2 regions of the Insulibacter thermoxylanivorax genome follow, and region 1 is predicted to be linked to the other one. Evidence: riboswitches for the same ligand, from Rfam matches in the RefSeq annotation. Region 1 holds a riboswitch; the other holds the start of a gene.
What was found. Region 1 has a riboswitch for cyclic di-GMP ahead of PRECH8_RS11150 (putative bifunctional diguanylate cyclase/phosphodiesterase). Riboswitches for the same ligand answer to the same signal wherever they lie in the genome.
Positions count from the first base shown of each region.

Region 2: another riboswitch for cyclic di-GMP. It lies ahead of PRECH8_RS02820 (GGDEF domain-containing protein); the one in region 1 lies ahead of PRECH8_RS11150 (putative bifunctional diguanylate cyclase/phosphodiesterase).

Region 1 covers NZ_BMAQ01000031.1:24,003-27,118, forward strand. The annotation lists gene PRECH8_RS11150 (putative bifunctional diguanylate cyclase/phosphodiesterase) at 1-1,453, opposite strand, end outside; cyclic di-GMP riboswitch class I at 1,514-1,602, opposite strand; gene PRECH8_RS11155 (YigZ family protein) at 1,755-2,387, opposite strand; gene PRECH8_RS11160 (glucose-6-phosphate isomerase) at 2,397-3,116, opposite strand, start outside.
Region 2 covers NZ_BMAQ01000004.1:83,543-86,658, forward strand. The annotation lists gene PRECH8_RS02815 (LLM class flavin-dependent oxidoreductase) at 1-355, shown strand, start outside; gene PRECH8_RS02820 (GGDEF domain-containing protein) at 521-1,531, opposite strand; cyclic di-GMP riboswitch class I at 1,610-1,699, opposite strand; gene PRECH8_RS02825 (malate:quinone oxidoreductase) at 1,915-3,116, opposite strand, start outside.

The DNA of each region.
Region 1 (3,116 bases):
GCTGCAGATCGAATTGCTGCAGGAACTGTTCGCATACATCATGCGGCACAGGGCGGCATAACAGATAACCTTGAACTTCATTGCAGCCCTTGCGCATAAGGAACGCTAACTGCTCGGACTGTTCTACGCCTTCCGCAACAACGGTGAGTCCGAGGTCCCTCGCAAGCTGGATGACAGAAGCGGTGATGATCTGTCCGGTATCGGACTGCGTGCCGGTGATGAACTCCTTGTCGATCTTCAGCGTATCCGCTGGATATCGCTTGAGGTAGTTGAGCGAGGAATATCCCTTGCCGAAGTCATCGATTGCAATACGTATGCCCCGCTCCTTGATCTTGTCCAAGATCTTGCTGATCTTTTGCGGATTCTCGATGAAGATGCTCTCGGTCAGCTCCAATTCCAATTGCTTCGGATTGAGACCGGTGCGCGCCAACACATCATCCAATACAGCGACAAAATCCGGGTGAACCATCTGCTGCACAGAGATATTGATGCTGATCCGGCACTCTTCGCTGCCTTGCCAGTTCCAGCCGGCCGCTTGCGCACAGGCCGTCTCAAGCACCCACTCACCGATCGGCACGATCAGACCCGTCTGTTCCGCGATCGGGATGAACCTGCTGGGCCGTACATGGCCCAGCTCCGGGTGCTGCCAGCGCAGAAGCGCCTCGATCGCTGCGATCCTGCCTGTTGCCAGGTCAATGCGGGGCTGGTAGGCCAAGCTGAGCTCGCCATTGCGGATCGCTGTTCTTAATTCCGTCGCCAGCTGCAAACGGTCATGCATCTCTTCATCCATCACAGGATCGAATTCGACGACGTGGATATAAGACTGTCTGGCTTGAGTCAGCGCGGTATCCGCATGGCTCACCAGTTCGCTGGCGGTTCTGCCATGCCGAGGATAACCTGCCAGCCCGGCAGAAGCCAGGATCTGCAGAGACTGTCCGCGCACCTCGACCGGCTGTTCATCGAAACGGCGGATCAGATCCATGACGATCTGTCTCGATTCAGCTGTATCATGATCGAGGATCAGAGCAAATTCATCTCCGCTTAACCTGGCGATATCCGGCTTGCCTTCGATCCCCATACGCAGCTGCTGAGCGACGATCATGATGATGAGATCGCCAAGATCACTGCCCAAGGCATCGTTGATCCAGCGGAATCGATTCACGTTCAGCAGAACAACGGTCAACGGATCATGGCCGGCTTCACGTATGCGCTCTTCTAACCGCTGCATGAACGCTTGTCGATTGAGCAAGCCGGTCAGCGGGTCATGGGTCATCATGATGCGTTTAGTACGGTTCATCTCGCGCAGCGCAAATAGATAACCCACCCGCAAGGCGACCAGGATCAGAACGACGGCGATTCCGGAGATGATCAGAATCAACCCATTGTCTAACACGATACTCCGTCCCTTCAAAAACGACTCATCCAGCAGAGGCAGCACTAGGACCTTACTCATAAAGAAACATCCACCGATTGCCGATGGATGTTGAATTCAAATCCATGTTCCGTCAACCTGTTCGGCAACTCGGCGACCAATAGAAGTGATCCTTCCTTAGGCCCGTAGCTTTGCGTCCTCACCTTTCGATGAGTTTGCTATTATCGCAGTTGATGTCCTTGTTGAATATTGCCATATGTAGGATAGAAAAACATGGTTGAATAATCCTAAATATAACACAGAGGTCCTATTTTGTCTATGTCGTATATAAAGCAGTAGGCCGAGGGAAATGATCCCTCGGCCTTTTTTCGATCCTATAATCCTAGATCTCTTGTTCGATATATCGATATTCTCTCTGTTCGATGATGCCCTGTCCTTGCGTCAGGTCCGTAATCCAAGCAGTGAAGCGCTCTGCTTCTTCCGCTTCAGGCAGACAGAGGATGCTCACCTTGTCGGTAAATGTCGGAGGTTCGGTGATTACGCCGCGGTTGTTGAGCTCATTCTCCAACTTGCCGTACCAGGTGTAATCGACCGTCACCGTAACTTCTCTGTGCAGGACTTTGAGCACGGGCTTCGCTGCCTTGACAGCTTCCACTGTGGCCTCCGTGTAAGCTCTTACGAGACCGCCGGCTCCGAGCAGGGTTCCGCCGAAGTAGCGCGTTACGACAACGGCGGTGTATTTCAGTCCTTGCTGTTTAAGCACTTCCAGCATCGGTTTGCCGGCTGTGCCGCTTGGCTCTCCATCATCGGACTGCTTCTGATACTCATCCCGGTCACCGACCAGATAAGCCGAACAGTTATGCGTCGCCGACCAGTGTTTTTTCTTGATCTCTTCGATGAATTGAATCGCTTCTTCTTCGGTTGCCACGGGCCGGCAATGGCCGATGAAGCGCGACTTCTTGATGACGATCTCAGCCTCGCCGGGCCCCTGAACCGTTCGGTAGCTTAAGAGCATCGGGCAGCATCACGCTCTTCCCAGACGGCGTTCCAGTTCAGCCTTCTGGTCTTCGAATCCGGGCTTGCCAAGCAGAGCGAACATGTTCTTCTTGTATGCCTCGACTCCCGGTTGGTCGAATGGATTCACTCCGAGCAGGTAACCGCTGATGCCGCATGCCTTCTCGAAGAAGTATACGAGGTAGCCGAACCAATACGGCGAGATTTCCGGAATGGTCACGACCAGGTTCGGTACGCCGCCGTCAGTATGAGCCAGCAGGGTTCCTTCGAAGGCTTTCTTATTGACGAAATCCATCGTCTTGCCGGCGAGGAAGTTCAGACCGTCAAGATTCTCAGCGTCCTCACCGATGACGATCTCCTCCAGCGGCTTCTCCACCTGCAGGACGGTCTCGAACAGGTTGCGCGTTCCTTCTTGGATGAACTGCCCCATGGAGTGCAGGTCCGTCGAGAAATCAACGGAAGCCGGATAGATTCCCTTATGATCCTTCCCTTCGCTCTCCCCGTACAGCTGCTTCCACCATTCAGAGAAGAAGTGGAGGGAAGGCTCGTAGTTCACGAGGATCTCCGTTGTCTTACCCTTGCGGTACAGGATGTTGCGAAGCGCTGCATATTGGTAGCTGGCGTTTTCGCTTAGGTTCGGGTTCGCATATTCACGCGAAGCGTCAGCAGCACCCTGCATCATCGCATCGATATCGATGCCGGCTACAGCGATCGGCAGAAGTCCTACGGC
Region 2 (3,116 bases), on a different contig from region 1:
CGTCGCTACCCATTCCCACGGGTTCATCGCCGATACGAAGGAGCGGGCAGAGGAGCTGTTCTATCCGCCGCATGTTGCTCAGATGAACAAGCTGGGCCGTGAACGCGGATGGCCTCCATACGGCCGCGCTTCCTTCGAAGCCGCTCGCAGCTTAGACGGTGCGCTCTATGTCGGCGATCCGGAATATGTTGCAGAGAAGATCATCTTGCTGCATAAGAATCTCGGCATCACCCGCTTCATGCTGCACAGCGATTTTGGCTCGATCCCGCATGAAGACATGCTGCGCTCGATCGAACTCCTCGGGACTAAGGTGGCGCCTCTGGTGCGGCAAGAGATCGCCAAACTATACTCCTGATCTTGGCGATTCACCATCTTCCAAACTTGCACCCGTATGGTTGGATGTTTAAGTGTGCAGATGAGCATGCAGAGGAGTAAAATCAGTGCGCGAGGCGAAGTTCATCACGCATAAGTACGCATAGGGCTGTCCGCCAGTCAGTCATCACTGCTTGCTGGACAGCCCTTATTCATCGCTGACGGTGTGATTCTTGCCGCTCCGCTTCGCTTTATATAATAACGCATCTGCTTGATCGAACAGCTCTGAACCGCTCATACCGGGCTTCGCCGCCTTGAGACCGATGCTGACCGTCACCGGTTCATGCCCTGTCTCTGGATGTCGGAAACGCATCAAGGATGTACGGATGCGCTCGCAGATGTACAAGGAATCCTTAAGCGATTTATCGGTGAAGATCAATGCAAACTCCTCACCGCCATACCGTGCTGCGAAGTCCTCGCTCTCCTTCTCGCGGCTGATCGTCTCCGCGACCCTCGTAATGATCACATCCCCTGTTGAATGGCCGTATGTATCATTGATCTGTTTGAAATTATCGATATCCATCACCGCCACCTGCAAGTATTCGATCTGCCGGTCCTTCAGCTCTTCCAGCATGGAATCCAGGTATTCATAGAACATCTTGTGATTATACAACCCGGTCAGCGGATCGGTCTTGGACAGTTTCTCCATCATCATGCTGTTGGAACGAAGGCGTGCACCGATGATCGCTTCTGCCGCAAGCAAACTGGTGACCAAGATATGTATCGATACCAATGGAACCATGTGATGCAGGGGGTCTGGAGCAAGGAATACCGTTTCATGATACCGGCTTACAAAATAGATAGTATAGACTACGTTAGCCAATCCGATGATGAGTACAGGACGATAATCAAAATACAAGGAGATCAGGGCGCTGTAGAAGAAAGTCAGGATGTAGACGACGAATTCCGGCGGAAGGAGATAACCCTGGATCGAGAAGATCAAAGCGATATAGTACATGATGTATCGATCGAGGATCTGTCTCCATACCAGAATGGTGGGGATCGTGAAGAGCAGGACGCCTGCGGTCAGAATCGCTGCGGCAAATCTTAATTCGACGGCAATCGCTGCCGAGATGCTTCCCACGATCGCCATCGTCCAGCATATGAACAGCATAAACTTGTTGCGATCGTTCAATGAATATAAGTCCCATGACTTCATCAGCCTCTCCCCCCTCCGATCGATACATACACATAACAAAAGCCACTTTATAGGAAAGTGGCCGAAGTGTCTATTTGCCTCGGCGGACCGGCTGCCATAGTCATAGAATCTGTCCTTAGGCCCGCAGCTTTGCGTCTTTGTCTTTCGACAAGTTTGCCCTTATCGAATTCTTAGAGTAATTATAAATCAGCTGTCCCCCACGTTCAACATAATTCGACATTCTTCACGTCTATCAGCAAGGAATAACAGTCTGTTGGAACTGGTTCTTACCTCATGTATTAGGTCTTTAGAATTTATTTCGCTTGTTTACTCTTGCATGCATCCTTCACTCTATCCCATCTGGCGGCTGCACTCTCATAAGAGAAGCCTGAACGACTCGGCATTCAGGCTTCTTGCTGTACACTTGCTGTTTGGCCGGGCACTGCTTCTGCTTCTAATCCCAGCATGCGTGCCGTTGATTCGTGCAGTTCCTGAATCAGCTCGGGATGTTCCGTTAACTTGAGGCCATAGGAAGGAATCATCTCCACAATCTTCTCTTCCCAAGCCTTGAGATATTGCGGAAAACATCTCTGGATCACTTCCAACATCACGGATACGGCTGTGGAAGCACCTGGGGAAGCACCTAACAGAGCGGCAATCGACCCGTCCGCCGCGCTGATCACCTCAGTTCCGAATTGCAGCGTTCCTCTGCCGACTGCTGTGTCCTTGATGATCTGAACCCGCTGTCCAGCGACGATCAGCTCCCAATCTTCGCTCCTCGCATTCGGGATGAACTCTCGCAAGGCCTCCATGCGCTGTTCCTTCGTCAACATGACCTGCTGGATGAGGTATGCCGTCAGCGAGAAATTCTTCACCCCGGCGGCCAGCATCGTCAACAAATTGTGCAGCTTCACGGATGTGAACAGATCAAGCATCGACCCGGCTTTCAAGAACTTGGGCGAGAAGCCCGCAAAGGGACCGAACAACAGGGATCTTTCGTGATCGATGATCCTCGTATCCAAGTGCGGCACCGACATCGGCGGTGCGCCGACCGGAGCCTTGCCGTACACCTTCGCATGGTGCTGTGTGACGATCTCCGGATTCTTGCAGACCATGAACAAGCCGCTGACCGGGAAACCGCCGATCCCCTTGCCCTCGGGAATGCCGGACTTCTGCAGCAGATGCAGACTGCCGCCTCCGCCGCCGATGAAGACGAACTTGGCACGGTGGTATTCTGTCTCACCGGTCTGAAGATTCCTAACCTTAAGTTCCCAAGATCCGTCGCCGGCGCGCTTGAGATCATCCACGTGGCGATGGTATTGGACATTCACCTGCTTCCGCTGCAGATGACCAAAGAGCAGACGCGTTAATGCCCCAAAGTTCACATCCGTGCCCGATTCCATTCGCGTCGCCGCGATCGGGCCCTTTATGATCCGATCCTGCATCATCAGCGGGATCCACTCCCGAAGCTGATCCGGATCCTCCGAATACTCCATGCCTTGAAACAGCGGATGGCGTGACATCGTCTCGTAGCGTTTCTTAAGGAAAGCCGAATCTTGCTCTCCTTGGACGAAACTCATATGCGGTACAGGAGCGATAAAATCCC